Regions from separate parts of the Pseudomonas sp. GW823-FHT01D03 genome, predicted to be linked through region 1. Evidence: predicted binding sites of a transcription regulator. Region 1 holds the regulator's gene; each other region holds the start of a gene.

Region 1 (7,807 bases):
CCAGGCGCTCGGCAAACGCCTTGGTGAACGCCGCCGGCATGTGCTGGATCAGCACGATCGGCGCCGGGAAGTTCGCCGGCAATTGGGTCAGCACCCGTTGCAGGGCAACCGGGCCGCCGGTCGAGGTACCGATGGCAACCAGTTTGTAGGCTTTGCGTTTCGGTGCCGGCGACGACGCGCTGGCAGCTGGCGCACGAGCAGGTGCCGGAGCAGGCGTCGGACGCGTTGGAGCAGCAGCGCTGTGGCTGCTGAAGCTCGATGCCGCCGGGGCTGGCGCAAGCGTCGGTGCAGCGGCCGGAGCCGGCGCACTGTAGGCGCTGAAACGACGATTACTGCGCGAGATGCTGTGAACCTTCTCGCACAGCAGTTGCTTGACCTTCTCGGGATTGCGCGAGATGTCTTCGAAATTCTTCGGCAGGAAATCCACCGCGCCGGCGTCCAGCGCATCCAGGGTGACCCGGGCGCCTTCATGCGTCAGCGAGGAGAACATCAACACCGGGGTCGGGCAGCGCTGCATGATGTGCCGCACCGCCGTGATGCCATCCATCATCGGCATCTCGTAGTCCATGGTGATCACGTCCGGCTTGAGGGCCAGGGCCTGATCGATCGCCTCTTTACCGTTGGTGGCCGTGCCGACCACCTGGATGCTCGGATCCGCTGAAAGAATTTCCGAGACGCGGCGGCGGAAAAAACCCGAATCGTCCACCACCAGGACTTTGACTGCCATAAACACTCCATTAGGTGCAGCGGGACGTCGTCGCCCCGCCGCCCCGGATTCAAATACGCTTCGTCGCGTAACGCTTGAGCATGCTTGGAACATCAAGGATCAGCGCGATGCGGCCGTCACCGGTGATGGTGGCGCCGGACATGCCCGGAGTGCCCTGCAGCATTTTGCCCAATGGCTTGATGACCACTTCTTCCTGGCCGACCAGTTGATCGACGACGAAGCCGATCCGCTGGGTGCCCACCGAAAGGATCACCACATGGCCTTCGCGCTGCTCTTCGTGAGCGGCGGAGCTGACCAGCCAGCGCTTGAGGTAGAACAATGGCAGCGCCTTGTCCCGCACGATCACCACTTCCTGACCGTCCACCACGTTGGTGGTCGACAGGTCGAGGTGGAAGATTTCGTTGACGTTGACCAACGGGAACGCGAACGCCTGATTGCCGAGCATCACCATCAGGGTCGGCATGATCGCCAGCGTCAGCGGCACCTTGATGACGATCTTCGAGCCCTGGCCCTTGGTCGAGTAGATGTTGATCGAACCGTTGAGCTGGGAAATCTTGGTCTTCACCACGTCCATGCCGACACCGCGGCCGGACACGTCGGAGATCTCGGTCTTGGTCGAGAAACCCGGGGCGAAAATCAGGTTGTAGCACTCGGTATCGCTCAGGCGATCGGCCGCGTCCTTGTCCATCACACCGCGTTTTACCGCGATCGAACGCAGCACGTTCGGGTCCATGCCCTTGCCGTCGTCGGAGATCGACAACAGGATGTGATCGCCTTCCTGCTCGGCGGCCAGTACCACGCGACCGCCACGGGCCTTGCCCGAAGCTTCGCGTTCTTCCGGTGATTCGATGCCGTGGTCGACCGCGTTGCGCACCAAGTGGACCAACGGGTCGGCCAGGGCCTCGACCAGGTTTTTGTCGAGGTCGGTTTCTTCACCCACCAGTTCCAGGTTGATCTCTTTCTTGAGCTGACGCGCGAGGTCGCGAACCAGACGCGGGAAGCGCCCGAAGACCTTCTTGATCGGCTGCATCCGGGTCTTCATCACCGCGGTCTGCAAGTCAGCCGTGACCACGTCGAGGTTCGACACAGCCTTGGACATGGCTTCGTCGCCGCTGTTGAGACCCAGGCGCACCAGACGGTTACGCACCAGCACCAGCTCGCCGACCATGTTCATGATTTCGTCGAGACGTGCGGTATCGACCCGCACAGTGGTCTCGGCTTCGCTCGCCGGTTTTTCCGGCGGCGGAGCAGCGGCGGCACGGGCCGGCGCCGGTGCAGCAGCGGCGGCCGGTTTTGGCGCTTCGGCTTTCGGCTCAGGCTTGGGTGCAGCCTTTGGCGCAGCAGCCGGAGCGGCGGCGGCCTTGGCGGCAGGCGCAGCCACGGTCGACGCGGTGCCCGCAGCAGCGGCGCCAACGTCGGTGAACTTGCCTTTGCCGTGCAATTCGTCGAGCAGCGATTCGAACTCGTGATCGCTGATCAGATCGCTGCCGGCAGCGGCGGCCGCCGGTGCGGCAGGCGCAACCGGTGCCGAGGCGATCGCCGACTCCAGCGCTTCAACGGCGAAGTTGCCCTTGCCGTGCAACTGATCGAGCAGTGCTTCGAATTCGTCGTCGGTGATGTCCGAGCTGTCACCCGCCGCGGGTGCCGCCGGAGCGGCCGCTGCCGGTGCCACGGCGTCCGCCGCGAACTGGCCTTTGCCGTGCAGCTGATCGAGCAACGACTCGAATTCGGCGTCGGTGATTTCATCGCTGGCGGCCGCATCGGCAGCCGGCGCAGGTGCAACAGCAACCGGGGTTTCGGCCTCGGCCTTGACGGCGTTCAGCGAATCCAGCAACTGTTCAAATTCGTTATCGGTGATGTCGCCCGAATCGCTCGAATCGCCTTCGACGACCAGTTCTTCGATCATCTCGGCCACTGGCGAAGCCGGAGCTTCGTCGGCCGTTTGCGGTTCGGCCAGACGCGCCAGCGCGGCCAGCAGTTCCGGGGTTGCAGCAGTGATCGGTGCACGTTCACGGACTTCGCTGAACATGCTGTTCACCGCGTCCAGTGCTTCAAGCACCACGTCCATCAGTTCTGCATCAACGCGACGCTCACCCTTGCGCAGGATGTCGAACACGTTTTCGGCGATGTGACAGCACTCCACCAGCTCATTGAGCTGAAGGAAGCCGGCGCCCCCTTTTACAGTGTGGAAACCGCGAAAAATTGCGTTGAGCAGATCTGCGTCATCCGGGCGGCTTTCCAGCTCGACCAGTTGCTCGGACAGTTGCTCAAGAATCTCGCCGGCCTCAACCAGGAAATCCTGAAGGATCTCTTCATCGGCGCCGAAGCTCATTAATGGGGTGCTCCTACAGGTCTAAAAACCCAAAAAACCTAAAATTCCAAAACTCTAGAATCCGAGGCTGGATAACAAATCGTCCACATCGTCCTGACCGGACACAACGTCTTCTCGTTTATCGGCATGAATCTGCGGACCTTCACCCTGCGAGAGATGTTTTTGTGGATCTTTTTCTGCAAGCATCGCGGCACGGTCGTGTTCGATGCCCGCAAAGCGGTCAACCTGACTGGCCATGAGGACGAGTTTGAGCAAATTGCTTTCGACTTCGGTGACCAGTTGGGTCACACGCTTGATCACTTGACCTGTGAGGTCCTGGTAATCCTGAGCCAGCAGGATGTCATTGAGGTTGCTCGACACCGCACGGTTGTCCGTGCTGCTGCGTGACAGAAAACCGTCGACCCGGCGCGCCAGTTCGCGGAACTCTTCAGCTCCGACCTCACGACGCATGAAGCGGCCCCAATCGGTGCTCAGGGCCTGGGCTTCTTCAGCCAGGCCATTGACCACCGGGGTGGCGCTTTCCACCAGATCCATGGTGCGGTTGGCCGCGGCTTCGGTCAGCTTGACCACATAGCCCAGGCGTTCGGTGGCGTCGGTGATTTGCGACACTTCCTCGGCCTGCGGCATGTGCGGATCGATCTGGAAATTGACGATCGCACTGTGCAGTTCGCGTGTGAGCTTGCCCACTTCCTGATACAGGCCGCGGTCACGGGTCTGATTGAGCTCATGGATCAGTTGCACAGCGTCGCCGAACCTGCCTTTTTCAAGGCTCTCGACCAGTTCGACCGCGTGTTTTTTCAGGGTCGACTCGAAATCGCCCTGTGAAGATTCGTTATGCTCCATAGCTCCCCCGCGCGTCATCAGCCGATGCGTTCGAAAATCTTCTCGATTTTGTCTTTCAACGCCTGAGCCGTGAAAGGTTTGACCACGTAGCCGTTCACACCGGCCTGAGCGGCCTCGATGATTTGCTCGCGCTTGGCTTCAGCGGTCACCATCAGCACGGGCAGATGCTTGAGTTTTTCATCGGCACGTACGTGGCGCAGCAAGTCGATACCGGTCATGCCCGGCATGTTCCAGTCCGTTACCAGAAAGTCGATGCTTCCGCTGTTGAGTACCGGAATGGCGGTAGTGCCATCGTCGGCCTCGACGGTATTGGTGAACCCAAGATCGCGCAGCAGGTTCTTGATGATCCGCCGCATCGTTGAGAAGTCATCAACGATGAGGATTTTCATGTCTTTGTTCAATTCGACCTCCAAGCAGTCTTAAACGCGCCCAGCACCTGGACGCGCCACTTCAATCAATCCGGCAAAGCACTCGATGACTGTCTGGAGCACAACAGAGCAAGACCGGTGCCGTTCATCACCGCACCAGCCTCGTTCGCAGTGTCCCCACACTGCCTTCAGCGCGCTCGCCACTCCCCCAAACGCCCCCGCAAACGGGCCGCGCACTGGCTGTGTAACTGGCTGACCCGCGATTCACTGACGCCAAGGACTTCACCGATTTCCTTGAGGTTCAGCTCTTCGTCGTAGTACAGCGCCAACACCAGTCGCTCACGCTCCGGCAAATTGGCAATCGCATCCGCCAGCGCCGCCTGGAAGCGTTCATCTTCCAGATCGCGTGACGGCTCAAGATGAGCACTGGCGCCATCCTCGTGCAGCCCTTCGTGTTCGCCGTCCTGCAACAGGTCGTCGAAACTGAACAGCCGGCTGCCCAGCGTGTCATTCAAAATCCCGTAGTAATCGTCGAGACTCAATTGGAGTTCGGCCGCAACCTCGTGATCTTTAGCATCACGTCCGGTTTTAGCTTCAATTGAGCGAATTGCGTCGCTGACCATACGGGTGTTGCGGTGAACCGAGCGTGGTGCCCAATCCCCTTTGCGCACTTCATCGAGCATCGCGCCGCGGATTCGAATGCCCGCGTACGTTTCGAAACTGGCGCCTTTGCTGGCGTCGTATTTGGTCGAGACTTCGAGCAGGCCGATCATCCCGGCCTGAATCAGGTCTTCAACCTGCACACTCGCCGGCAAGCGCGCCAGCAAGTGATAGGCAATGCGCTTGACCAGTGGCGCGTAACGCTCGATCAACTCGTACTGCGCGTCACGTGCCGACTTCTTGTAGTAGTTCATACCGCTCGCGGTCATAACACAGGCCCTGCTGTTTGCTGCACGAGGCGCTCGACGAAAAACTCAAGGTGACCGCGCGGGTTGGCAGGCAGCGGCCAGGTATCGACCTTCTGCGCGATCGCCTTGAACGCCAGCGCGCACTTGGAACGCGGAAAGGCTTCATAGACCGCTCGCTGCTTCTGCACTGCCTTGCGCACGCTTTCGTCGTACGGCACGGCGCCGACGTATTGTAAGGCGACGTCGAGGAAGCGATCCGTGACCTTGGTCAACTTGGCGAACAGGTTGCGCCCTTCCTGCGGGCTCTGCGCCATGTTGGCGAGGACGCGGAAGCGGTTCATGCCGTAGTCGCGGTTGAGCAGTTTGATCAGCGCGTAGGCGTCGGTGATCGAGGTCGGCTCGTCGCAGACCACCAGCAACACTTCCTGAGCGGCGCGGACAAAACTGACTACCGAGTCACCAATACCCGCAGCGGTGTCGATCACCAGCACATCGAGGTTGTCGCCGATGTCGCTGAAGGCCTGAATCAGACCGGCATGTTGCGCCGGGCTCAGGTGCACCATGCTTTGGGTGCCGGAAGCGGCCGGCACGATGCGGATCCCGCCGGGCCCCTGCAACAGCACGTCGCGCAGTTCGCAGCGGCCTTCAATCACATCGGCCAGAGTACGTTTGGGGGTCAGTCCCAGCAGAACGTCGACGTTCGCCAGCCCCAGGTCGGCGTCCAGCAGCATGACCCGACGGCCAAGCTCTGCCAGCGCCAGAGACAAGTTCACTGACACGTTAGTCTTGCCGACGCCACCTTTGCCGCCGGTCACCGCGATCACCTGTACGGGATGCATGCTGCCCATGTTATTTCTTTACCTTGTCTTGCATAGACGGAGGCCACATTACTGGCTGCGCGTTCTCAACCGGAACAATGCATGGCAGACCATCGATGTAGGTACATAAACGGTTCATTACCTCAGCCAACCTGCTTGGTCGGGCTGTGGTAGATATCAGCGAACATGTCAGCCATGGCTTCTTCGCTGGGTTCTTCCTGCATTTGCACGCTGACGGCGCGGCTGACCAGTTGATGACGGCGCGGCAGATGCAGATCATCCGGAATCCGTGGGCCATCGGTCAGGTACGCGACCGGCAATTCATGACTGATCGCCAGGCTCAATACTTCGCCAAGACTGGCCGTCTCATCCAGTTTAGTCAGGATGCAGCCGGCTAGCCCGCAACGCTTGTAACTGTGGTACGCGGCGGTTAGAACCTGTTTCTGGCTGGTGGTTGCCAGCACCAGATAATTTTTTGAACGGATGCCACGCCCGGCCAGACTTTCCAGCTGCATGCGCAAAGCCGGATCGCTGGCCTGCAAGCCGGCGGTGTCGATCAGCACCACGCGTTTGCGCAGCAGCGGGTCGAGCGCCTGCACCAGCGACTGGCCCGGATCGACGTGGGTCACCGGCACATTAAGAATGCGACCCAGGGTCTTCAGTTGTTCCTGGGCGCCGATACGGAAACTGTCCATGCTCACCAGCGCGACATTCTGCGCGCCGTACTTGAGCACGTAACGCGCAGCGAGTTTGGCCAGGGTGGTGGTCTTGCCCATGCCGGCCGGACCGACCATGGCAATCACCCCGCCCTCTTCCAGCGGCTCGACTTCCGGTACGGCAATCATCCGCGCCAGGTGCGCGAGCAGCATGCGCCAGGCCTGACGTGGTTCTTCAATATCGGTGATCATCGCCAGTAGATCGCGCGACAACGGCCCGGACAGACCGATGCGTTGCAGACGGCGATACAGATTGGCTTGCGCCGGACGGCTGCCTTGCAGCTGATTCCAGGCCAGGGTGCCGAGCTGCACTTCCATCAGCTCACGCAGACTGTTCAATTCGAAACGCATCGAATCCAGCGCACGCGGATCGACGCCTGCGGCCGCCGGTGCAGGTGCCGGAGCCGGACGCGCCGGGGCGGCGTAAGTCGGTTCGCTCAACGGTTCGGCAGCGGTCAGCGGCAGGCCGGCCGTCAACGGCAGCCCGGCGAACAACTGGCGATTGGTGTTGCCGTCGGCTTCGCCACGCAGGCTCAGCTCGGCCTGGGCGGTCACGATGCGCGACTGAGTCTTGCGCAGCTCGTCCTCGAGTTCCATGTTCGGAACCCGTGGCGCCAGCGCCGACAATTTGTAATCCAGCGCCGCCGTCAGCTCGACGCCGCCGGCAATGCGGCGGTTGCCAATGATGGCGGCATCAGCGCCCAGCTCATCACGAACCAGCTTCATGGCCTGACGCATATCGGCGGCGAAAAAACGCTTAACTTGCATAAACCACTACCTCAGCCGTTGGGCCCTACTGTCGCAACGATGGTCACTTGCTTGTTGTCCGGAATTTCCTGGTAGGCCAGCACGTGCAGCCCTGGAACTGCGAGGCGACCGAAACGCGAGAGCATCGCGCGGATCGGGCCTGCTACCAACAGGATCACCGGTTGACCTTGCATTTCCTGGCGCTGCGCCGCTTCGATAAGCGAACGCTGCAGCTTCTCGGCCATGCTTGGCTCCAGCAGAACGCCCTCTTCCGAGCCTTGTCCTGCCTTCTGCAGACTATTGAGCAATATTTGTTCCAACCTTGGTTCCAGGGTGATCACAGGCAGC
Region 2 (7,807 bases), 3.0 Mb from region 1:
TTTTTAGAGCACGCACAATAGCCCAGTCACTTCTGACATGGCACAAGAGAGTTTCATTGCAATCCCAGCAAAGGACATTCCCTACAGCAAATAAAGATTATTCCTACAAAAAAATCCATACAGGCGATTTTTAAATGGGATGACGTATCTTTCCGCCTTCACATCGATGCGAAAAACATGACGCCCTGGAAGCCACGCGTACTCCTCCGTTGAAGCAGAAGGCTCTGTGAGCGTCTGAAAAAACGCGATAATTCATTGACTGCGCGTCGCTACGCACCGTCAGCCCCCGGCGGATTATAAATTGTAAAAAACAACATGAAACCCATCAAAAACACTTTGAAAAATCAACGTCTGAAACAAGATACTTCTACCCAAGCGATTTTTTTTAATATAAAAATAGCCCAACTACCAAGTTGTAGCCCTCCATACAAAACAATTCAACACAAGCACTGGAAATATATTTAATGAGCACTCCCCATGATAAAAATCAAAAGAAAAATAACCAACCCCATGACTGTAATTGCGATATTTGCATTTATTTCCGAATCATCAGCTGCCATTTCCCTGCCCTTCCTTGATAACACCGAAAGGGAGGTCTATATCTGGTTCCTGATCAGCTTTCCGTTCTACTTGTTGCTGCTATTCTTTTTAACGCTGAACTTCAACTACCGTTCGCTTTATGCGCCTTCGGATTTCGATAAGGACGACAGCTTCCTAAAAAATTTCGAGGAGTTGAAACAGCGCGAGCTCCACTCCTGCTCGCCTCCAGCAAAAGCATTTGTGGCAGCAGGCGAAACATCAGCTGCAAACGGATTGGAATGGACTTTGTCTGTCCATAGCATCGACCTCAGGCAACTCCCCCCTGGCGGCGCTGGCGAATCCTGCGCGGAGCGACCGTGGATTGAGCACAACATTCAGCTGCCTAAATCCATCGGCACATTGTGTGCCTTAGATGTACGGCGGTTGAGCAGCGCTCAGGCGTTCAATGCGCTGGTCGAACACTTTCCGCATCTTGGCAAGCAACCGCCCAGGGCCGTGGTATTTCTGACCGACACTGCGTGCGAAGTTTTGCTCAAGCAAATTATCCCCGGCCTTATCAAACAGTCGAAAAAAAGCGGTGGCGCCAAACTTCTCGTTGCTTACAACGTGAGCACGCAAAGCACCACGGTTTTGAAAGGAGCATGAACGCAGAGTAGATGCCAGAAGTGGACATTCAAGAAAATGCCGGAGTTAACGGTAACGATCAAAGCTATGGATTAACGCCAGACAAACACAGAAATGAAAATGGCGGCATTGTCATTGAGACAAGCCGCCATTTTTACAGCCCTGTAAGGCTTAGAACAGCTTGCGGCCTTTGTTGGCAGCAATGCGCATGCGCAGCGCGTTGAGCTTGATGAAGCCCGCCGCGTCGGCCTGGTTGTAGGCGCCGCCGTCTTCTTCGAAGGTCGCGATATTGGCGTCGAACAGCGAATCGTCGGACTTGCGGCCGGTAACGATCACGTTGCCTTTGTACAGTTTCAGGCGAACCACACCGTTCACGTTGACCTGCGAAGCGTCGATCATCTGTTGCAGCATCAGACGCTCCGGGCTCCACCAGTAGCCGGTGTAGATCAGGCTGGCGTACTTCGGCATCAGCTCGTCTTTGAGGTGAGCGACTTCGCGGTCCAGGGTGATCGATTCGATGGCGCGGTGCGCGCGCAGCATGATGGTACCGCCCGGGGTTTCGTAGCAGCCACGGGACTTCATGCCCACGTAACGGTTTTCAACGATGTCCAGACGACCGATACCGTGAGCGCCACCGATCTTGTTCAGCGTTGCCAGTACGGTGGCCGGAGTCATTTCGACGCCGTCCAGCGCAACGATATCGCCGTTACGGTAGGTCAGTTCCAGATATTGCGGGGTGTCGGGAGCCTTCTCCGGGGAGACGGTCCAGCGCCACATGTCTTCTTCGTGCTCGGTCCAGGTGTCTTCCAGCACGCCGCCTTCATAGGAGATGTGCAGCAGGTTGGCGTCCATCGAGTACGGGGACTTCTTCTTGCCATGACGCTCGATCGGGATCGCGTGCTTCTCGGCGTAGTCCATCAGCTTCTCGCGGGACAGCAGGTCCCACTCACGCCATGGCGCAATCACTTTCACGCCAGGCTTGAGTGCGTAGGCACCCAGTTCGAAACGCACCTGGTCGTTGCCCTTGCCGGTGGCGCCATGGGAAATGGCGTCGGCGCCGGTTTCGTTGGCGATTTCGATCAGGCGTTTGGCGATCAGCGGACGTGCGATGGAAGTACCCAGCAGGTACTCGCCTTCGTAAACGGTGTTGGCGCGGAACATCGGGAACACGAAATCGCGCACGAATTCTTCGCGCAGGTCATCGATGTAGATTTCTTTGACGCCCATGGCCTGAGCCTTGGCGCGAGCCGGCTCGACCTCTTCGCCCTGACCCAGGTCAGCGGTGAAGGTCACCACTTCACAGTTATAAGTATCCTGCAGCCACTTGAGGATCACCGAAGTGTCCAGGCCGCCGGAATACGCCAGAACGACCTTGTTTACGTCCGCCATGCCATCACTCCACGGGGTTCTACGGAAAGCCGAGGAGTCTACCGCTCAAATGCGATAATTTACAGAGGCGCGACAGCTTAAGACGACAAAGCGACAGAATCTGTCGAGAGCGCGACGATGACCGATGGGTCAGGAAGTCGCCGCAGCATTGGCTGGTGTGCTGGCTTGCGGCGCTGGCGCGGTAGTCGGCGCCACTCGCGCAAGCTTCACGCTGACCCGACGATTCTTCGCCCGGTTGGCCGCATTGTTGTTTGGCACCAGCGGGTATTGCTCGCCATGGAAACGCACGGTGATTTGCGATTCGGCGATACCGTTGGCCTTGAAAAAATCGACCACTGCCAGCGCGCGACGGCGCGACAGTTCACGGTTGGTCAGACGGTTGCCGCTGTTGTCGGAGTAGCCATCGAGCTCGATGTGATTGACCGTCGGATCGGCCTTCATGAACTCGAGCATTACCTGCAACTTGGCTTTGGCGGCGGCATCCAGATCGGTGCCTTCACCGGGGAAGCCGACCTGAGACTGTTTTACCTGATCGAAATTCTGCGGCAGCAATTTCGCCACACACGTCTGGTAATCATTGAACGCTTTGCTGAACTTTACCGGCAGCAGACGCACTTCCGAAACCCGGCCATCGCCAGACGCACGGCGCACCACCGGACTGCGACCATCGAGCAGACCGCTGATCAATCCGCCGGCCTGGGATTGTGAGCTGTTGAACAGCACGTTGCCGGTACCGATCCTGACGCTGCCCAGGTTGATGTCGTTGCGCCCCGGCTGCCATGGCGCCGCCGCCGCAAGCAACGTCGCCGAACCTCCGCCGAGCATGGCGTTGTAGGCATTGAGGCGGAATATCGCCTGCTCGCCGGCCTTGCGCACAAACTGGCCCGAACCGAAATCGGTGATCGGCTGGGTCAGGCGGCACTCGAACTTGTCGCCCTCGACCGTCCACTCAATGTTCTCCAGACGCGTCTGGTAAGTCAGCGCCATCGCGGGGAGGCTGGCAAACACACTGAGCAAGGCTAAATATCGCTGGCGCACGGGAGGCTCCATTGGCTTCTGTCACACAAAGACCGATTCACACTATGTTTACGGCATACCTACGGGATATCGGAAGGTTCCTGCAAAACTTGATAGCGGGTGCCTGCAAGAGTCTTTTCCGGTAGCATTCCCCTCAGTTTGACCCGCCTGGAATCCCCTCATGTCCGACCGCCTGACCCTGCTGCGTCCCGACGACTGGCACATTCATCTTCGCGATGGTGCCGTGTTGACCAATACCGTTGCCGATGTTGCGCGCACCTTTGGCCGCGCCATCATCATGCCCAACCTGGTACCACCGGTGCGCAACGCCGCTGAAGCCGACGGCTATCGCCAGCGGATTCTCGCTGCCCGCCCGGCCGGCAGTCGCTTCGAACCGCTGATGGTGCTGTACCTCACCGACCGCACCCAGCCCGAAGAAATTCGTGAGGCCAAGGCCAGTGGTTTCGTGCACGCCGCCAAACTGTACCCGGCCGGCGCCACCACCAACTCCGACTCCGGCGTGACCAGCATCGACAAGATCTTCCCGGCGCTGGAAGCCATGGCTGAAGTCGGCATGCCGCTGCTGATCCACGGCGAAGTCACCCGTGGCGATGTCGATGTCTTCGACCGCGAAAAGATTTTCATCGATGAGCACATGCGCCGTGTGGTCGAGCGATTCCCGACGCTCAAAGTAGTGTTCGAACACATCACCACCGGCGACGCCGTGCAGTTCGTCAACGAGGCTTCGGCCAACGTCGGCGCCACCATCACCGCGCATCATCTGCTGTACAACCGCAACCACATGCTGGTGGGCGGGATTCGGCCGCACTTCTATTGCCTGCCGATCCTCAAGCGCAATACCCATCAGGAAGCCCTGCTCGACGCCGCCACCAGCGGCAGCGCCAAGTTCTTCCTCGGTACCGACTCGGCGCCGCACGCCCAGCACGCCAAGGAAGCCGCCTGCGGCTGCGCCGGCTGCTACACCGCGTACGCCGCCATCGAGCTGTATGCCGAAGCGTTCGAACAGCGCAATGCGCTGGACAAGCTCGAAGCATTCGCCAGCCTCAACGGCCCGCGCTTCTACGGCCTGCCGGTCAACACCGATCACATCACCCTGGTTCGCGAAGAATGGACCGCCCCGACCAGCCTGCCATTCGGCGAGCTGAACGTTATCCCGCTGCGCGCCGGTGAAAAACTGCGCTGGCGCCTGCTGGAGGAACACGCGTGAGTGAAGACCATTTCGACGATGAACTGGACGGTCAAGGTGGCGGCGGCGGTTCCCGTCATCCAATGGCAGCGCGTTTTCGCGGCTACCTGCCGGTTGTTGTCGACGTAGAGACCGGTGGCTTCAACTCGGCCACCGACGCTCTGCTGGAGATTGCCGCGACCACCATCGCCATGGATGAAAAGGGGTTTGTCTACCCGGATCACACCTACTTCTTCCGTGTCGAGCCGTTCGAAGGCGCCAACATCGAAGCAGCCGCGCTGGAGTTCACCGGGATCAAGCTCGATCACCCGCTGCGCATGGCCGTCAGCGAAGAAACCGCGCTGACCGACATCTTCCGTGGCATCCGCAAGGCGCTGAAGGCCAATGGCTGCAAACGGGCGATCCTGGTCGGCCACAACAGCAGTTTCGACCTTGGCTTCCTGAATGCTGCGGTTGCGCGTCTGGACATGAAGCGCAACCCGTTCCACCCGTTCTCCAGCTTCGACACCGCGACACTGGCCGGTCTGGCTTACGGTCAAACCGTCCTGGCCAAGGCCTGTCAGGCAGCGGACATCGACTTCGACGGCCGTGAAGCGCATTCGGCGCGTTACGACACCGAGAAGACCGCTGAGCTGTTCTGTGGCATCGTCAACCGCTGGAAACAGATGGGCGGCTGGGAAGATTTCGACGACTGATCCTCGTCGGACAAATCCCGCGCATAAAAAAACCGGCCACATGGGCCGGTTTTTTGTACCGCGACGTTGCGCCTTACAGGGCAGCAGCGTTCTCGGTCAGGTAAGCCGCAACGCCTTCTGGCGAAGCGTTCATGCCTTTGTCGCCTTTTTTCCAGTTCGCAGGGCAGACTTCGCCGTGCTCTTCGTGGAATTGCAGCGCGTCGACCAGACGGATCAGCTCTTCCATGTTACGGCCCAGCGGCAGGTCGTTGATGATCTGCGAGCGGACAACGCCCTTGTCGTCGATCAGGAACGCGCCACGGAAAGCCACGCCGCCTTCGGACTCAACGTCGTAGGCCTTGGCGATTTCGTGCTTCATGTCGGCAGCCATGGTGTATTTCACCTGGCCGATGCCGCCATTGTTCACTGGGGTGTTGCGCCAGGCGTTGTGAGTGAAGTGCGAGTCGATCGACACGGCGACCACTTCCACGTTGCGCGCCTTGAAGTCGGCCATGCGGTTGTCCAGAGCGATCAGCTCGGACGGGCAGACGAAGGTGAAGTCCAGTGGGTAGAAGAACACCAGGCCGTATTTGCCTTTGATGGCCGAGGACAGGGTGAAGCTGTCAACGATCTCGCCATTGCCGAGTACGGCCGGGACGGTGAAGTCTGGGGCTTGTTTGCCTACGAGTACGCTCATGGATATCTCCTGGTGAATAACTTGAAGTTCAGGGTCCGGGCCAGCCTGCCACCCTGAGGCGACAGCCCTGTGACACGAACCCTCTTCGCAAGGGCCGACCATCATACACTGCGTTTTTCGCCTGTCCTTAACGGTTTTTTGCCCAAGGCGGATAACGGAACAGCATTTTCGGGGCCAGGCAATTCGCCATTAATCACCGTTCGTCAGTGACCAGCCTTTCGATCGAAAACCATTCAGAAAGCACTTTGACAATCATTCTCGTTAACATTAAGATCCATCGCAATTGAGTCACAACCAGCGACGGTTCTCACTTATGTATGTTTGTCTCTGCACTGGCGTCACCGACGGACAAATCCGCGAAGCGATCTATGAAGGTTGCTGCAGCTACAAAGAAGTCCGCCAGGCCACCGGCGTCGCCAGCCAATGCGGCAAATGTGCGTGCCTTGCCAAGGAAGTGGTTCGCGAAACCCTGACCAAGCTGCAAACCGCTCAGGCTGCGATCCCCTACCCCGTAGAATTTACCGCGGCATAATCACCCCTATTTCAAAGAACCGGACATATGTCCGGTTTTTTTATGCCTGCAAATCAAGCGCTTAGGCGCTAGACGCGGAACACAAACATTCTTATTCAGATTTAATTTCATTTATTATTCAATAACTTAGGTTTGACACTTATAAATACCAAGCTCAAACTCCGCCTTATATACAGCTAATACAGGGCAGGACTCCCATCATGAAAGGCGACATTACAGTCATCCAGCATCTCAACAAAATCCTTGCCAATGAACTGGTCGCGATCAATCAGTACTTCCTGCATGCACGCATGTATGAAGATTGGGGCCTGAACAAGCTGGGCAAGCACGAGTACCACGAATCCATCGACGAGATGAAGCACGCGGACAAGCTGATCAAGCGCATCCTGTTCCTCGAAGGCCTGCCGAACGTCCAGGACCTGGGCAAGCTGCACATCGGTGAGCACACCCGGGAAATGCTGGAATGCGATCTGCGTATCGAGAAGACCGGCCACGCCGATCTGAAAGCCGCCATCGCCCATTGCGAATCGGTTGGCGACTTCGGCAGCCGTGAACTGCTCGAAGACATTCTTGAGTCCGAAGAAGAGCATATCGACTGGCTGGAAACCCAACTGGGCCTGATCGATAAAGTCGGCCTCGAAAACTATCTGCAATCGCAGATGGGCGAAGAGTAAGTTAGCGCACGCTGAATCCGAGACACTAAAAAGCCCCGCCCTCTTTCGAGGTGCGGGGCTTTTTATTGGCAAATCCCGGATCAGATGCAGATCCCTGTGGGAGCGAGCTTGCTCGCTCCCACAAAAGCCGGATCAGGCTTCGGACTTGTTCGCAGCAGCCGCTTCGACAGCCGCCTTGATGGTGCTTTGCAACGAACCGTCTGCAGCCATCTCGGTCATGATGTCGCTACCGCCGACCAGCTCACCGCCAACCCACAGTTGCGGGAAAGTCGGCCAGTTGGCGTACTTCGGCAGATTGGCGCGGATTTCCGGGTTCTGCAGGATATCCACGTACGCAAACTTTTCGCCACACGCCATCACGGCCTGCGCAGCTTTCGCGGAGAAGCCACACTGCGGGGCATTCGGCGAGCCTTTCATGTAAAGCAGAATGGTGTTGTTGGCAATCTGCTCTTT
Region 3 (7,807 bases), 4.1 Mb from region 1:
TGCGTTCAGCAAACTCGACCTGGTCAGCCGTGAAGAGTTTGATAGCCAGATGGTTGTGTTGGCGCGTACCCGCGCCCGCCTCGAAAGCCTTGAGGCGAAAGTCGCAGAGCTGGAAGCGAAGCTGACACCGCCGGCCGAGTAAGACTGCAGACCCTGAGCCAAGATGCCTTGAAGTTTGCGAAAAGAAATTAAACCGCTCCTCCCGAGGCAGGAGCGGTTTCCGTCAGATCAATCCTCTACAACGAATTTTCCAACGGTCTCGCAGAAACTCGTACAGGCGAAAAGCCCATAACGCGATTCTGACGAGGCGCCACATATGTTTAAGAAACTTAGACATACTTTGGCCCTTCTTGCGTGGGGCCAAACCTCCGATGCACTTTCCGGCGTACGAACACCTTCGGGACTACACGTGAGTATGTCCGCTAAGGCGGCCGGGTGTGGGTTCCCCGAATACAGCACCGGCACGGGTCTCACACCGTGTCGAGGAACATGAAGTCTTTACGCTCCCGGCCACACTTCGCGAATACTTCATGAGTGGGCATCGTCATTGCGGATTTTATGACCGCCCTTAGAAAGCGATTTAAACAACTTGTATCAAGTCGTTAGGAGGCGCTAGCAACAGGACCGTTGCCCCCTTTCAAGCCCATCTGATACTTGCGCCAATGAGCAAACATGCATAATCTGACCGCACGTGAGTGTGTCCGCAAAGGATACGCAGGCCTAGGCCTCACCGAAGCCTGCAAAATGAAAACCGTCTCCTCAAGGCGGTTTTTTTTCGCCTCGAAATTTGTTGACCACTTTCCCGCAACATCCAGTGAAAGTTCGCCCCCGCCTGATCGCCCTTCCCCAACTAACCTTCAAAAACCCGCAGGAAGCGGCTCCCCGATTCAGCTCAAGGAACGACCATGTCCCTCTCCATCGTCCACAGTCGCGCCCAGATTGGCGTGGATGCTCCCGCCGTTACCGTCGAAGTCCATCTGGCCAACGGTCTGCCGTCGCTGACCATGGTTGGCCTGCCCGAAGCGGCGGTGAAGGAGAGCAAGGATCGGGTGCGCAGCGCGATCATCAATTCCGGGCTGCAGTTTCCGGCGCGGCGGATCACCTTGAATCTGGCGCCGGCGGATCTGCCCAAGGATGGCGGGCGCTTTGATCTGGCGATTGCCCTGGGGATTCTGTCGGCGAGTGTGCAGGTGCCGTGTCTGACGCTGGATGATGTGGAATGCCTTGGTGAATTGGCGTTGTCCGGCGCTGTGCGGCCGGTACGCGGGGTGTTGCCGGCGGCGCTCGCGGCGCGCAAGGCCGGGCGGGCACTGGTGGTGCCGCGGGCGAATGCCGAAGAAGCGTGCCTGGCCTCGGGTTTGAAGGTGTTTGCGGTGGATCATCTGCTGGAAGCGGTGGCGCATTTCAACGGGCATACGCCGGTCGAGCCTTATGTCTCGGACGGGCTGATCCATGCGGCGAAACCTTATCCCGACCTCAACGAAGTACAAGGGCAGATGTCCGCGAAACGGGCGCTGCTGATTGCGGCGGCAGGCGCGCACAACCTGTTGTTCAGTGGGCCACCGGGAACCGGCAAGACCTTGTTGGCAAGTCGCTTGCCCGGGCTGCTGCCGCCGCTGTCCGAATGCGAGGCGCTGGAAGTGGCGGCGATTCAATCGGTCGCCAGCGGCGTCCCACTGACCCATTGGCCACAACGGCCCTTTCGCCAGCCGCACCACTCGGCCTCCGGGCCGGCACTGGTCGGTGGCAGCTCGAAACCGCAACCCGGCGAGATCACCCTCGCCCACCACGGCGTACTGTTTCTCGATGAGCTGCCGGAGTTCGATCGCAAGGTACTGGAGGTGCTGCGCGAGCCGCTGGAATCCGGGCATATCGTGATTGCCCGAGCCAAGGATCGCGTACGCTTTCCCGCGCGTTTCCAGTTGGTGGCGGCAATGAATCCTTGTCCTTGTGGATATCTTGGCGAGCCGAGCGGCAAGTGCTCGTGTACACCGGACATGGTGCAGCGCTACCGCAACAAGCTATCGGGGCCGTTGCTGGATCGGATTGATCTGCACCTGACGGTGGCGCGGGAAGCGACGGCGTTGAATCCGGCAGTGAAGCCGGGCGAGGACAGCGCCAGTGCGGCAGCCGTGGTGGCCGAGGCACGCGAACGACAGCAAAAGCGTCAGCGTTGTGCCAATGCGTTTCTCGATCTGCCAGGCCTGAAGCGGCACTGCAAGTTATCCACAGCCGATGAGAAATGGCTGGAATCAGCCTGTGAGCGGCTGACCTTGTCGCTGCGCTCAGCCCATCGTTTGCTCAAAGTCGCCAGAACCTTGGCAGACCTTGAGCAAGTCGATGCAATCAAGCGCGAACATCTGGCCGAGGCGTTGCAATACCGGCCAGCGACGCCTTAATGCTCGGTCAGATCAACCAGCGGCGTCTGCCGCACTTCGGTTTCACGCCCGGCCTGAATCTCGGTCACGCGCTTCAAGGCGTTATCCACAGCGCCTTTGTTTGCGAGCAGGCTGTAGCTGATCTGAAACTGTTGGCTGGCCTTTGGCGCAATGGTCGGCACCAGATTCAGCGGACGCTGATAGCGGCGGTTGTAAGAAAAACTGGTGCCCGGCTCAAGCCCAGTGACATAGCCCTGCCCTTGGGTGTCAGTGTTTTTCCACAGGGAAAACACCGGCAACTGCTGAGTGTTGAAGCCAACGGAGACACCGAGGCTGCCGGCCTTGTTGTGCAAAACGGTCAGGGTTTCGCCTTTGGCGTCGGCATAGGGCACGACGTTGTAGACGGTTTCGTCGTAGTCCTTGGTCGGTGCGCGGTAGGTCTGCCAGTCGGGCAAGTCGCCCTTGGCCTTGTCGTTGAATGGCGAGACCTGTTTTACCGGCGCAGCAAAACGGGCGCCCTGCTCGAGGAACGGCGTACTGAAATTGCTGTGATACAGCGCCTGATATTCCTTCGGATAATCGCCGTTGTTGGTCAGCGTATCGTTGAGGGCAAAGCGCACGCTGCCCGGCTCGGTGACCAGCTCGGTGACGACCGAGAAGTGGACTTTCTTGAAGGCCTGCTCCTTCAGTTCGCCGCGCAGGCTGATGGCGTACGGCGGCTTCTCATCAATGTGCAGGGTAACGCTGCTGGCCGGAATGTTGGCGGCGCGCCCGTGCAGAGTCAGCAACTCACCATTGTCCATGCCGGGATGGCCGACCCATTCGTACCCGCAGCGGGTCACCAACTCGTTGAAGCCCTCCAGCCAACCCAGGCCACCGCGTCCATTGAGTTCGATGAAGGCCGGGTTGACCACTTCCTTGACCGGCGAATCCCAGCCCATGCGCACATTTCCTACAGTCGCCTGCAGGACATTCATGCCACGGGTCGGTACCACCGAGAGTTTCATCGTGCCGTTATCGATATCGACGATGCTGACACCTTCCTGTCGTCCGCCGTGCAAGGTTCGCAGACTCACGGAGAACGGCTTGTCGGTTTTCACCCCGAGCTGCTCACTGGTGATGCTCCAGTTTTGCGCGGGCTTGTTGTTATCGAGGAGTACGTAATCCCAGGCCATGGCGTGGGAAGCAGCAGAGAGTGCGCCGAGTGCAACGGCGAGTTTGAACGGGGTCATGGCAGCAGCCTTTATTGGAGTTGTGCCATTTTTATAGCGCTGCGGAAACGTTTCAGCAAGTCCAGAAGAGTATGAGATCGAGTGCTTTATCCAGGATTGGCAGTGATGCATTCGCGAGCAGGCTCACTCCTAGAGGGATCTTCAGTGATCACAAATATTGTGATCGACCAATACACCTGTAGGAGTGAGCCTGCTCGCGATAGCTATTTCAGCTGCGCATCAACGAAAACGATCAACCTCAGAACGCAAGTCCGCCGCCAATTTCTCAAGCTCCTTGGCGGTCACGGCCAAGTTAGAAACAACCTCACGCTGTTCGCTGTTGGCCAACGCAATGCTCTGCAGATTACTGCTGAGCAAAGTCGCCGTGCTGCTCTGCTCCTGGGTCGCGGTGGTAATCGCGGCAAACTGCTGCCCTGCCGAACGGCTCTGCTCATCGATCCGCGCCAGCGCCGAGGCGACATTGGCGTTACGCGACAGGCCTTCCTGCATCAGCACATTGCCCTGCTCCATGGTGCTGATCGCGTTGCCGGTTTCCTGCTGGATGCTGTGGATCATCCCGGAAATTTCATCGGTGGCCTGACGGGTGCGCGACGCCAGGTTGCGTACCTCATCGGCGACCACGGCAAAACCACGGCCCTGTTCACCGGCGCGGGCCGCTTCGATGGCCGCGTTGAGCGCCAGCAGGTTGGTCTGTTCGGCGATCGAGGTGATCACGCTGACGATCCCGCCGATTTCCTGGGATCGCTGACCGAGGGTGTTGATCACGGTCGCGGTGGTGTTCAGTGCACCTGCGATCTGCTCCAGCGAGGACGAAGCTTCTTCCATCGAGCTACGACCGATTTGCGTCTGCTGGGCATTTTCCTGCGCCAGACGCTGAGTCGCGCCCATGTTGTCGGCGATGTTCAGCGAAGTGGCGCTGAACTCTTCCACCGCGCCAGCCATGCTGGTGATTTCGCCAGACTGCTGCTCCATGCCTTCGTACGCACCGCCGGACAAACCAGACAGCGCCTGGGCACGGCTGTTGACCTCTTCCGAGGCGCGGCGGATGTGCTCGACCATGGTCGACAGGGCCTGGCTCATCTGGTTGAACGCGCGGGACAGCTGGCCGATCTCGTCATTGCTCGACACGTTCAGGCGCACGCTCAGATCACCCGCGCCCAGCGCTTCGGCCTGGCGCACCAGATCACTCAGCGGCGCCAGTTTGCTGCGCAGCAACCACACCACCGAACCCACCGCCAGCAGCATCGCCAGCAGACTGCCGATGGCCAGTTGCGTGCCGACGCTCCAGGTCACCGCGCGAATTTCGGCTTTAGGCATGCTCGCCACCACCGCCCACGGGCCACCGTCGAATGGCACGGAAACGCTGTAGAAATCTTCGTTCTTGTCGCTCCAGAACTGCCCCTTGCCCGGGGTTTTGGCCAGGCCGCCGATCACCGTGACCGCCTGATCCAGTGCCTGGACACCCGCCGGCGCCACCAGCCATTTGTTCTGCTCATCCAGCAGCGCCAGCGAACCGGTCTGGCCGATGCGGAAGCGCTTGAGGTTGTCGAATTGGGCGTTCTGCGCGTCGGTGTAGTCAAAACCAACGAACAACACCGCAATCACCTTGCCGCTGCTGTCGCGCACCGGGGTGTATTGGGTCATGTAGGAGCGATCAAACAGCAACGCGCGGCCGACGTAGCCTTGCCCGGCCATCAACTTCGCATAAGCCGGGTGCGCATGATCGAGCAAAGTGCCGATGGCGCGCGTGCCGTCCTGTTTGGTCAGCGAGGTGCTGACCCGCACGAAGTCTTCGCCACTGCGTACGAACAGCGTGGCAACCCCAGCGGTCATTTGCTTGAACTCGTCGACTTCCTTGAAGTTGTTGTTCAGCACTTCGCTGCCCAGGTGCAGGCCAGGAGTCTGGGTACCGGCCACCGCCACCGGTGCATCCGGGTGAATGCTCAGACCGGCGCTGAAGCGCTTCTCGAACAGCCCGCTCAGGCGCTGGGTGCTTTCACGCAGCGTGCCGTGGAAGGTGCTCAACTGGTCGGCCAGCAGCCGCGCTTCACTGGCGAGGTGTTCTTCACGGGTGGCGAGGTTGGCGGTATCCAGCGAACGCAGAGCAAAGACAGTACTGCCGCTGATGACAATCGCCAGTATCACGGCGAGCGCGAGGCCCAGCTGCGAGGCGATCCGAGCGCGAGGTTGAGACATGGACAGCTCCTGGCCGAACTTGCCGATCCTCCTTGATCGCAGCTCGGATAATTTTCTAATGGGGGTGAATCGTGGATACCTGCACGACGGTTCCACATGCACGTATTCGGCGGTAAAGCCGAATACTTGAGCGAACAGCAGGGTTATGGCATAAGGCCGGCATTGTGCGGGCTCGAACGTTTCAGCTCAAGCGCTTGACCACCGGCAACGCCATGGCCCGCACTTCGCCTTGCAGGAAGTCGCTGAGACGGCGCAAACGTTCACCTCCCGGACGGGTTTTCGGCCACACCAAGTAGTAATTCAGGCCGCTGGCGACGGCAGTCGGCCACGGTAGGCTCAGTCTTCCTTGCGCCACATCCTCGGCGACCATCAGCAAATCGCCCATCGATACCCCGTAACCACGCGCCGCGGCAATCATGCCCAGCTCCAGGGTATCGAACACCTGTCCGCCCTTGAGCGAAACCTGATCGGACAGCCCCATATGTTCCAGCCAACTGCGCCAGTCGCGCCGGTCCGGGGTCGGGTGCAGCAACTCGGTGGAGGCCAACCGCGTCACATCCCAAGGCTGATCGTTCAGCAGGTTCGGCGCGCCGACAGGAATCAATTCCTCGGGAAACAGCAGGCTGGCCTCCCAGTCCGGCGGGAAGTGCCCATCGCTCAGCAGCACCGCGCAGTCGAAGGGCTCGTTGTTGAAGTCCACCGAATCCACGTCCATCCAGGCACTGGTCAGTTGCACTTCGTTGCCGGGCTGTAGGTGACGAAAACGGCTGAGCCGGGCCAGCAGCCAGCGCATGGTCAGGGTCGACGGCGCTTTCATGCGCAGAATGTCGTCTTCGGCGCGCAAGGTGTTGCAGGCGCGCTCCAAGGCTGCGAAACCATCACGAATGCCGGGCAAGAGCAGCCGCGCCGACTCGGTGAGTTGCAGGTTGCGTCCGCTGCGGTGAAACAGCTTGCAGGCAAAGTGTTCCTCCAGCGTCTTGATGTGCCGGCTGACTGCACTCTGGGTAATCGACAATTCCTCGGCCGCCCGGGTGAACGAGCTGTGCCGCGCCGCCGCTTCGAATGCGCGCAGGGCATACAAGGGAGGAAGACGACGGGACATACACAAAGCTCCTTTGGCGGCATCCGGCCACCCCGGCGAGTTTTTCTCATATGAGTTTTAATCATGCTACCCATCCTTTTTATCCTTTTGTGCAAACCTTTCCAAGCGCCGAGAATCGACGGTCTCTTGTTCCCTCTGATTGATGGGTGGTGATGACCATGCAGCATCCTGTGCGTACCGAACTCTGGGCCATCCTGCGGCTGGCGGGGCCGTTGATCGCCTCACAGTTGGCGCACATGTTGATGGTGCTGACCGACACCCTGATGATGGCGCGCCTCAGTCCCGAAGCCCTGGCCGGCGGCGGACTGGGCGCGGCGAGTTATTCGTTCGTGTCGATTTTCTGCATCGGAGTGATCGCCGCGGTCGGCACGCTGGTGGCGATCCGTCAGGGCGCTGGCGACATCATCGGCGCGGCCCGCCTGACTCAGGCCGGGTTGTGGCTGGCGTGGCTGATGGCGCTGGGCGCCGGGTTGCTGCTGTGGAATCTGAAGCCGGTATTGCTGCTGTTCGGCCAGACCGAAACCAACGTCAACGCTGCTGGACAATTTTTGATCGCTCTGCCCTTCGCCCTGCCCGGCTACCTGAGCTTCATGGCCCTGCGCGGTTTCACCAGTGCGATCGGCCGGGCAACCCCGGTGATGGTCATCAGCCTCGGCGGCACCGTGGCCAATTTCCTGCTCAATTACGCGCTGATCACCGGCATGTTCGGCCTGCCGAAGCTGGGGTTGACTGGAATCGGTCTGGTCACCGCGATTGTCGCCAACTGCATGGCGCTGGCCCTCGCCTGGCACATTCGCCGGCACCCGGCCTATGACGCCTACCCATTGCGCGCCGGCCTGTCACGGCCAAATCGTCAGTATCTGAAAGAACTGTGGCGCCTCGGCCTGCCGATTGGGGGT
Region 4 (7,807 bases), 1.5 Mb from region 1:
CTGATCACTTGTCGTGACCTGGCGACTGCCGGGTGAGGTGCCAGTTGCTCCTGAGCTCGGTAAAAGCGCCACGTTCTGTTGCGACAGGGCGCTGTCGTCAACGCTTTGCGGGGCAGCACTGATGCTGATGCGCGTAACGTTGGCCATCTGGTTGTTGGCCCCGGCGCCCTGGTTCACGCCCAGGATCCCGTTGCCATTACTGAAAGAGGTGCCGCCGATGGTGGCGCTGGCGTTCATCGAAGGGTTGGCGGGGGTATCCAGCTTTTGCCTGACAATGGTCGTGGCGCTGGCATTGTTGCCAATGGCGATCGCCTTGGTGTTGGTCTGTTGCATCTGGTCGCCGGCGGCCTGGTTGACGTTGAAGTTGCCGCGGTACTGCATGCCACTGTTCTGGATGTCGGCGTTATTCACGGAGCCTGGATCGGCCATGGCGCTGGCGCAGCCGAACAGGGCAAGCAGCAGAAGGGAACGATTCATCTCATTGACCTCCGGCCATGCGGGTCAGCGGAGCAAGACCTGAACTCATCGCACGGTTGACGGTGTTGGAAATCGAACCGCCCGCGCCACCGCCGTGACCGCCGCCCATGCCGGGCAGGCCGTTGGGATTGGTCAGGGTGTTCATGCCAGGCATGTTGGCGGTGGGTGTGGTGATATTGCCGCGAATCGAAGAGCCACTGGCTACACTGGCAAATTCACCGTCATCGAGCTCGGTGCTGGTCATCGCTTGATTGATGCGAGCCGAAGGGTTGGCATTGACTGTGGTCGGGTAGGGGTCTTTGCCACCGCTGCGCCCGATGGGAATGGGCTGGACGTCGCGGTTGAGGACGATCACGCCATTGCCTTCGGCCTGAACGTTGAAACTGATGAATGTGCTGGCTGATCCAATCAGCAGAAGGCAGGTCAGGCCTTTATTGATATTCCCCACGGCGGCAATTCCTTCTTCAGTGGGCTGGCTCTTGTCAGCGTTGGGAAGGAGAGAGCGAAAGCTGTGCCGCTTTTGAGTTGTTGTTGATTTTCAATGGGTTGGTGATGCGCCGTGCAGCGCTGATACAAAAGCTGTTTCAGCATTGAAACAATCGGGCAGGCAGGCACACGGTCAAGGGCGGCGCAAAGCTCTGGAACAGGGGTTTGCCGAAGACTGTTTCACTGACGTAACAGATGTTCTGACAAAACGATGAAGGCCATTGAACTCGCCGCTTTGCGCTGAGGGAGGTGTTTCAGGAATGGACACTTTTGCCCTGAACGGAGCTATTCGATGGATCAATCAGCCAATAACCGCGCGACGGCGTCAGAAGCCTGAACGCGGCGTTGATCCCAATCGCCCTGAATGATCTGCAACGGTTGCCCGTGCTGTTCCAGCCAGTCGCGGGTGGCCTGAAAGAACGCCATGCGTTCGCTCAGTTGTGGCTGGCAGCGTTGGCCGTCGTCGGTCCAGTCGATCTGCTCCGGCGACAGCAGCAGGTGCAGGTCGTAATGCCGCGCAAGCAGCGCGGGTTCCAGCCACGCCGGGCAGTCGCCAAACAGGGTCTGGCTCCAGAGGATGTTGCTCAGCAAATGGGTGTCGAGGATCAGCAATGGCGGTTGCTGCGCCCGTGCCTGATCTTCCCATTGCAACTGCCCACGGGCGATAGCGGGGATGTCGTTGAGGCAGGTATCGCGTGGATTCTGCTCGATGAACCAGCGCACGTATTCGTCCACTCGCAGGCCGCCAAAGCGCGCCTGAAGGCCAGCGGCCAGCCAGCTCTTGCCGGTGGATTCCGGGCCGGTGAGAACAACTACCTTCATCGCTGCAACGCCGGATCGGCGCGCCATTCGCGCCAGCCTTGCAGCGCAATCAGGGTGAACAGCGCATACAGCGCGGCGGTGAGGTACAGACCCTTGTACAGGAACAGACCGACGAAAATCACATCCAGCACGAACCACAGCGCCCAGCATTGCAGGCGTTTTTGCGCCATCCACAATTGCGCGACGAGGCTGAACGCGGTCAGTGCGGCATCGAGCCACGGTTGTGCGGCGTCGGTCCAGTGGGCCATGGCCGCGCCGAGCAGCAGGCTGCCGAGCGCGCCCACACTCAGGCCGAGCAGAATCGAACGCTGATCCAGGCGCGTGACTTCACGGCCGTCGTGCATCGTCCCGGCGCGGGTCCATTGCCACCAGCCGTAGACTTGCAGCGCGGCGTAAATCACTTGCAGCAACATGTCCGAATACAGCTTCACGTCATAGAAGATCCAGCTGTAGAGCAACACCATGACCAGGCCGATCGGCCAGCACCACGGATTCTGTTTGACCGTCAGCCACACGGCGATCACACCGAGGGCGGCGGCAAACAGTTCAAGCCCGGACATGGGGGTTCCTTGAGGGAGTTGAGGAGGGAGCGGATTGTACCCAAAAACCTGCAGGAGTGAGCCTTGCCGATTTTGACGGGGCACCTGGTCCCCCTGTGGGAGCGGGCTTGCTCGCGAAAGCGTTTTATCAGTAACGACAATAGCGACTGACACCAAGCCTTCGCGAGCAAGCCCGCTCCCACAAAGTGAGTCAGGTCAGACGCGGAACTGGCGCAGGAGCTGGTTCAGCTGTTCACTCAGTTGCCCCAGCTTCACGCTCGCCACACTCGACTGCTCGGCCGCCAGCGCCGTGCTGTGAGACAGGCCGGCCGCCTGGGTGACGTTCTGGTTGATGTCCTCGACTACATGCGCCTGTTGCAGTGTGGCGCTGGCAATCGAAGCGTTCAGGCCGTTGAGATTGCGCAGTGCCTGGCCGATGGCATTCAGGCTCGCGCCGGCCAATCCCGCCTGTTCGATGGTCAGTTGCGAGGCCTTGCTGCTGTCACCAATCACTTTCACCGCGGCTTCGGAATGATTTTGCAGGCGTTCGATCATGCTCTGGATTTCCGCTGTCGACTTTTGCGTGCGCTGCGCCAGCAACCGCACCTCATCGGCCACCACCGCAAAGCCTCGGCCCTGTTCACCGGCGCGGGCCGCTTCGATGGCAGCATTGAGCGCCAGCAAGTTGGTCTGCTCGGCAATCGAGCGGATCACCTCCAGCACACTGCCGATCTGCGTGCTTTCCGCCGCCAGGGTGCGAATCACTTCGACCGCCTGATCAATGGTTGCGGACAACTTATCGATCTGTTGCAGGCTGCCGTCGATGTTGATCTGGCCCTGTTGCGCCTGGGCTTCGGCATCGCGCATTTCCGCAGCAGCGTGCTCGGCATTCTTCGCCACATCCTGCACGCCGTAGGTCACTTCGTTGATCGCGGTCGCCACCAGTTCCATCTGCTGCGATTGCTGCTGACTGCGCTGCTGAGCCTGAGTCGCATCGCTGCCCAGTTCGCTGGACGACTGGCCCAAGGCACTGGCCGAAACCTGCAAGTCACCGATGACCCGGCGCAGCTTGGCGGTGAAGGCGTTGAAGTGGTGGGCCAGTTGCGTGACTTCGTCCTGGCCATGGGTATCGAGGCTGCGGGTCAAATCGCTTTCACCGCTGGCGATATTGGCCATGGCGTTCACGGTTTCCTGCAATGGACGGACGATGCTGCGGGCAATCAATATCACCAGCAGGGCCATGATCAGCGCGATGACCAGGCCGATCACCGAGGCCTTGATCAACTGAGCGCGGAACTCGCTTTGCACATCATCGACGTAAACCCCCGAACCGAGCACCCAGCCCCACGGCTCGAACAGTTTTACGTAGGAAGTTTTCGCGACCGGCTCGCTGGCGCCGGGCTTGGGCCAACGGTAATCGACCATGCCGGCGCCTTTGCTTTTGGCGATCGCAACCATCTCGTTGAACACCGCGAAGCCGTCCGGGTCGCGGATCGCCGAGAGGTTCTGGCCTTCGAGTTTGGGGTTGGTCGGGTGCATGACCATCACGGGGGTGAGGTCGTTGATCCAGAAGTAATCGCTCTGGTCGTAACGCAGGCCACGAATGGCGGTCAGCGCCTGTTTCTGTGCGGCGTCGCGGGTCAGCGTGCCGTTGGTTTCCAGGTCGTGGTAGTAACTCAGCAGACCGCTGGCGGTCTGCACCACATGCTGGGTTTTCTGTGCCTTGGCGTGATACAGGTCATCGTGAATCTGCTTGAGCATCAACACGCCCAAGGTCAACAACATGACCACGGCCACAATCAAAATGAGCCACAAGCGTCGGCTGATCGACACACTGCGCAAGCTGTTCATAACGCTGTCACTCCGATTTCTTTTTCTTGTAATAAATCAACGCCAGCATCCAACCACGTTTGAGTGGTCGGGCATACGCGACCCAAGTCGTATAACGCCGCTGCACTATCAAGGCTTGTCTGTTAGGATTTCGGCCCCGCGCGTGAAAACCTGAATCCAAGTTGATATTTCACGGAATTTTGACCGTTTCGTGTGGATCCTGTGCGCGCGGAATCGGTACAGCTACGCTGAACGCAGTGAACGTTAGAAAAATATTATCGGGGCATGCCCGCGTGCATCGCTCTTTGGGGGATTGATGGATCTTTGGACCGCCTTGCAGGCACTGATTCTTGGAGTTGTAGAGGGGCTGACGGAGTTTTTGCCCATTTCCAGTACCGGACACCAGATCATTGTCGCCGACTTGCTCGAGTTCGGTGGCGAACGAGCCATGGCGTTCAACATCATTATTCAGCTTGGCGCGATCCTCGCAGTGGTCTGGGAGTTTCGCCGCAAGATTCTCGATGTGGTGATTGGCCTGCCCACCCAGCCGAGTGCACGGCGTTTTACGGCCAACCTGCTGATCGCGTTTCTGCCGGCGGTGGTATTGGGGGTGATTTTTGCCGACCTGATTCACCAATACCTGTTCAACCCGATCACCGTCGCGACCGCACTGGTGGTGGGCGGCGTGATCATGTTGTGGGCCGAGCGTCGCCAGCATGAGGTGCACGCTGAAACCGTGGACGAGATCACCTGGAAGGACGCGCTGAAAGTCGGGTTCGCCCAGTGTCTGGCGATGATTCCTGGCACTTCGCGGTCGGGCTCGACGATCATCGGTGGTCTGCTGTTCGGCCTGTCGCGCAAGACCGCGACCGAGTTCTCGTTCTTCCTGGCGATGCCGACCATGGTCGGTGCAGCGGTGTACTCGGGTTACAAATATCGAGATCTGTTCGTGCCGGCGGATTTTCCGGTATTCGCCATCGGCTTCGTCACCGCGTTCATCTTCGCCATGATCGCCGTGCGCGGTCTGCTCAAGTTCATCGCCAGCCACAGCTACGCGGCGTTCGCCTGGTACCGGATCGTTTTTGGTCTGGTGATTCTGGCGACCTGGCAGTTCGGCTGGGTGGACTGGTCGGCGGTCAAACCATGAATGATTCCCGCGCGCGCCGCCCGGATGGACACGCGTCCCGTGGCGGTATTCAGCATCTGAAGTTGAAACTGGCAGTGCTGCTGATTGTTTGCGCCTTGCCACTGTTTGGTTCGCTGTCGATGTGGCTGCGCGGGATCTCGCTGGTGCCGTTGACTGCCTATGGCGTGGTCAGCGTGCTGGCGTTTTTCATGTACTGGGCGGACAAACGCAAGGCCCGCGCCGATGCGTGGCGCACGCCGGAGAACATTCTCCATGCCCTGGAACTCGCCGGCGGCTGGCCGGGCGCGCTGATCGCCCAACAGGTATTCCGGCACAAGACGCGCAAGGTGTCGTTTCAGATTCTGTTCTGGGTGATTGTGGCGCTGCATCAGGTGTTCTGGATCGACCAGGTGTTTCTCGGTTCGAACCTGCTGTCACTGTTCTGAAGCAACACAAGAAACCCTGTGGGAGCGGGCTTGCTCCGGGCGGCGTTCCGACGAATGCGGTGTGTCAGACAACATATTCGTCCATTGGCACACCGCTTTCGCGAGCAAGCCCGCTCCCACCAAAATCAAAAGCTAAAGCAGTAATCCGATTTGAGTTTTTTTGGGCAACTTGCCCACCACCAATTGATGTGAACGCTGCAGCAATCCCTGCAACTCCTCGGCACCCAGCGGGTAGGGCGGGTGCATGATGATCCACTGCGCCCGCGCCAGATACGGCGCCGGGTGAATCCCCGGGCGGTCGCAATGGCCGAGAAACAGGTCCTTGTCGACTTTGAACGCCAATGAGTCCCCGCGCAGCCCTTGCAGGGCGAACATCTTGTTGCCGGCAATCGAGAACACCCGCACGCCGCCCCATTTGTAATCCTCTCGCGCACCTGGCAAGGCGAGACAGAAGGCGGCGACGTCCGCTTCGTTCATCTTTCCCTGTTTCATAACAACCGCTCCCCACACGCATTGAACGATTCGACCAGATGATCGATCCACGCCCGCACCGCCGGCATCACCCCGCGCCGATGCGGATACACCGCCTGCAACCAGCCGCCGGGCAACGACCACTCGGGCAGCAATTGCACCAGCGCGCCGCTCTCAAGGTCGGCTTCGCAATACATCATCGGCAGCAGAGTGAAACCCTGGCCGGCCAGCACACAGGCCTTGCGCACGATGAAATCATCGATGCCCAGCCGCGCTTCCATGTTCAGTTCGACGCTGTTGCCTTGCTCGTCCAGCAAGCGCACATGCACCATGCGATCGGCCTCCAGCGCGCCGAGCACCGGCAGGTTCTTCAAGTCCTGCGGATGAGTGATGGTTTTGCCCTCGACAAAAGCCGGGCTGGCCACCACGACCATTTGTGCCTGGCGCAGACGCCGGGTGACCAGCAAGGGATCTTCATCGCCCAACTCGCGTACACGCAGGGCCACGTCGAAGCCTTCGGCGACCAGATCCACCCGGCGGTTGAGCAACACCACCTCCAGTTGCACCTGAGGGAATTTGCCGAGGAATTCGCTGATCACCCATGGCAACATTTCTCGCGCCAGACCCGTGGGGCAGGACACCCGCAAGCGGCCGCGTGGCTCGCTGGACATGCTGGCGACCGCTTCGTCGGCCATCTCCGCTTCCAGCAACATTGCCTGACAGTGACGCAAGTAGCGCTCGCCAACCGCGGTCAGGTTCAACTGGCGCGTGGTGCGTTGCAGCAGACGAGCGCCGAGGCGCTCCTCGAGTTCGGCAATGCGACGGGAAAGGCGGGATTTGGGAATGCCCAGTAATCGCCCGGCTGCGGCAAAGCCACCGGCCTCGACCACTTTGGCGAAATAGTAGAGATCGTTGAGATCCTGCATGAAAAGCCCACCGTTCTATCAGTGGGACGAACTATCGCATTGTCGGCGGCTAATCAGCTATTGGTTTCTTCCGTAGGATTGTCTCCATTCCGTCGCCGCCGGCGATTCTTTACAGGAGATTCCACATGAAACTGCTGCACATCGATTCGAGCATTCTGGGCGACAACTCCGCTTCCCGCCAGTTGAGCAGCCAAGTCGTCAAAGCCTGGCAAGCCGCCGAGCCAACCGCCGTGGTCACCTACCGCGACCTGGCCGCCGACGCCATCAGCCACTTCTCGTCAACCACCCTGGTGGCTGCCGGTACCACCGCTGAACTGCGCGACGCCGCACAACAGCACGAAGCAGAGCTGAGCGCTTCGACCCTGGCCGAATTCATTGCTGCTGATGCCATCGTCATCGCCGCACCGATGTACAACTTCACCGTACCGACCCAGCTCAAGGCGTGGATCGACCGCGTCGCCGTCGCCGGCCAGACTTTCCGTTACACCGAAGCTGGGCCTGAAGGCCTGTGCGGTGGCAAGAAAGTGGTGATCGTCTCCACCTCCGGCGGCATCCATGCCGGTCAGGCAAGCGGCATCGCCCACGAAGAATATCTGAAGCTGGTACTGGGCTTCCTCGGCATCACCGACATCGAAATCGTCCGTGCCGAAGGTCTGGCCTACGGTGATGAAGTGCGCAACAACG

The links. The regulator FliA, encoded in region 1, starts transcription of late flagellar genes. The targets are predictions, from matches to a motif close to CTAAAGTTTNNNNNNNNNNNGCCGNTAA.
Region 2: AC1RBR_RS21375 (flagellar protein MotY) is a predicted target of FliA. The motif match lies at 3,658-3,685, and genes of this name have one in related genera.
Region 3: AC1RBR_RS26285 (methyl-accepting chemotaxis protein) is a predicted target of FliA. The motif match lies at 5,910-5,937, and genes of this name have one in related genera.
Region 4: AC1RBR_RS14235 (methyl-accepting chemotaxis protein) is a predicted target of FliA. The motif match lies at 4,303-4,330, and genes of this name have one in related genera.

What each region holds. Positions count from the first base shown of each region.
Region 1 is NZ_JBXAKK010000001.1:1,804,161-1,811,967, reverse strand. Features, by position in the region: gene AC1RBR_RS08055 (protein-glutamate methylesterase/protein-glutamine glutaminase) at 1-727, opposite strand, end outside; gene AC1RBR_RS08050 (chemotaxis protein CheA) at 777-3,059, opposite strand; gene AC1RBR_RS08045 (protein phosphatase CheZ) at 3,114-3,902, opposite strand; gene AC1RBR_RS08040 (chemotaxis response regulator CheY) at 3,920-4,291, opposite strand; gene fliA (RNA polymerase sigma factor FliA) at 4,459-5,199, opposite strand; gene fleN (flagellar synthesis regulator FleN) at 5,196-6,026, opposite strand; gene flhF (flagellar biosynthesis GTPase FlhF) at 6,140-7,480, opposite strand; gene flhA (flagellar biosynthesis protein FlhA) at 7,492-7,807, opposite strand, start outside.
Region 2 is NZ_JBXAKK010000001.1:4,846,416-4,854,222, forward strand. Features, by position in the region: gene AC1RBR_RS21365 (hypothetical protein) at 478-1,185, shown strand; gene AC1RBR_RS21370 (argininosuccinate synthase) at 1,336-2,553, opposite strand; gene AC1RBR_RS21375 (flagellar protein MotY) at 2,683-3,591, opposite strand; gene pyrC (dihydroorotase) at 3,752-4,798, shown strand; gene rnt (ribonuclease T) at 4,795-5,472, shown strand; gene AC1RBR_RS21390 (peroxiredoxin) at 5,546-6,148, opposite strand; gene AC1RBR_RS21395 (bacterioferritin-associated ferredoxin) at 6,462-6,680, shown strand; gene bfr (bacterioferritin) at 6,881-7,354, shown strand; gene grxD (Grx4 family monothiol glutaredoxin) at 7,487-7,807, opposite strand, start outside.
Region 3 is NZ_JBXAKK010000001.1:5,897,944-5,905,750, forward strand. Features, by position in the region: gene AC1RBR_RS26270 (accessory factor UbiK family protein) at 1-142, shown strand, start outside; gene AC1RBR_RS26275 (YifB family Mg chelatase-like AAA ATPase) at 906-2,399, shown strand; gene AC1RBR_RS26280 (aldose 1-epimerase family protein) at 2,396-3,610, opposite strand; gene AC1RBR_RS26285 (methyl-accepting chemotaxis protein) at 3,830-5,806, opposite strand; gene AC1RBR_RS26290 (LysR substrate-binding domain-containing protein) at 5,988-6,908, opposite strand; gene AC1RBR_RS26295 (NorM family multidrug efflux MATE transporter) at 7,067-7,807, shown strand, end outside.
Region 4 is NZ_JBXAKK010000001.1:3,291,977-3,299,783, reverse strand. Features, by position in the region: gene fapB (fibril amyloid subunit FapB) at 1-477, opposite strand, end outside; gene fapA (functional amyloid chaperone FapA) at 479-925, opposite strand; gene AC1RBR_RS14245 (AAA family ATPase) at 1,261-1,785, opposite strand; gene pnuC (nicotinamide riboside transporter PnuC) at 1,782-2,345, opposite strand; gene AC1RBR_RS14235 (methyl-accepting chemotaxis protein) at 2,541-4,175, opposite strand; gene AC1RBR_RS14230 (undecaprenyl-diphosphate phosphatase) at 4,471-5,301, shown strand; gene AC1RBR_RS14225 (DUF1294 domain-containing protein) at 5,298-5,726, shown strand; gene AC1RBR_RS14220 (MmcQ/YjbR family DNA-binding protein) at 5,859-6,218, opposite strand; gene AC1RBR_RS14215 (LysR substrate-binding domain-containing protein) at 6,215-7,123, opposite strand; gene AC1RBR_RS14210 (FMN-dependent NADH-azoreductase) at 7,249-7,807, shown strand, end outside.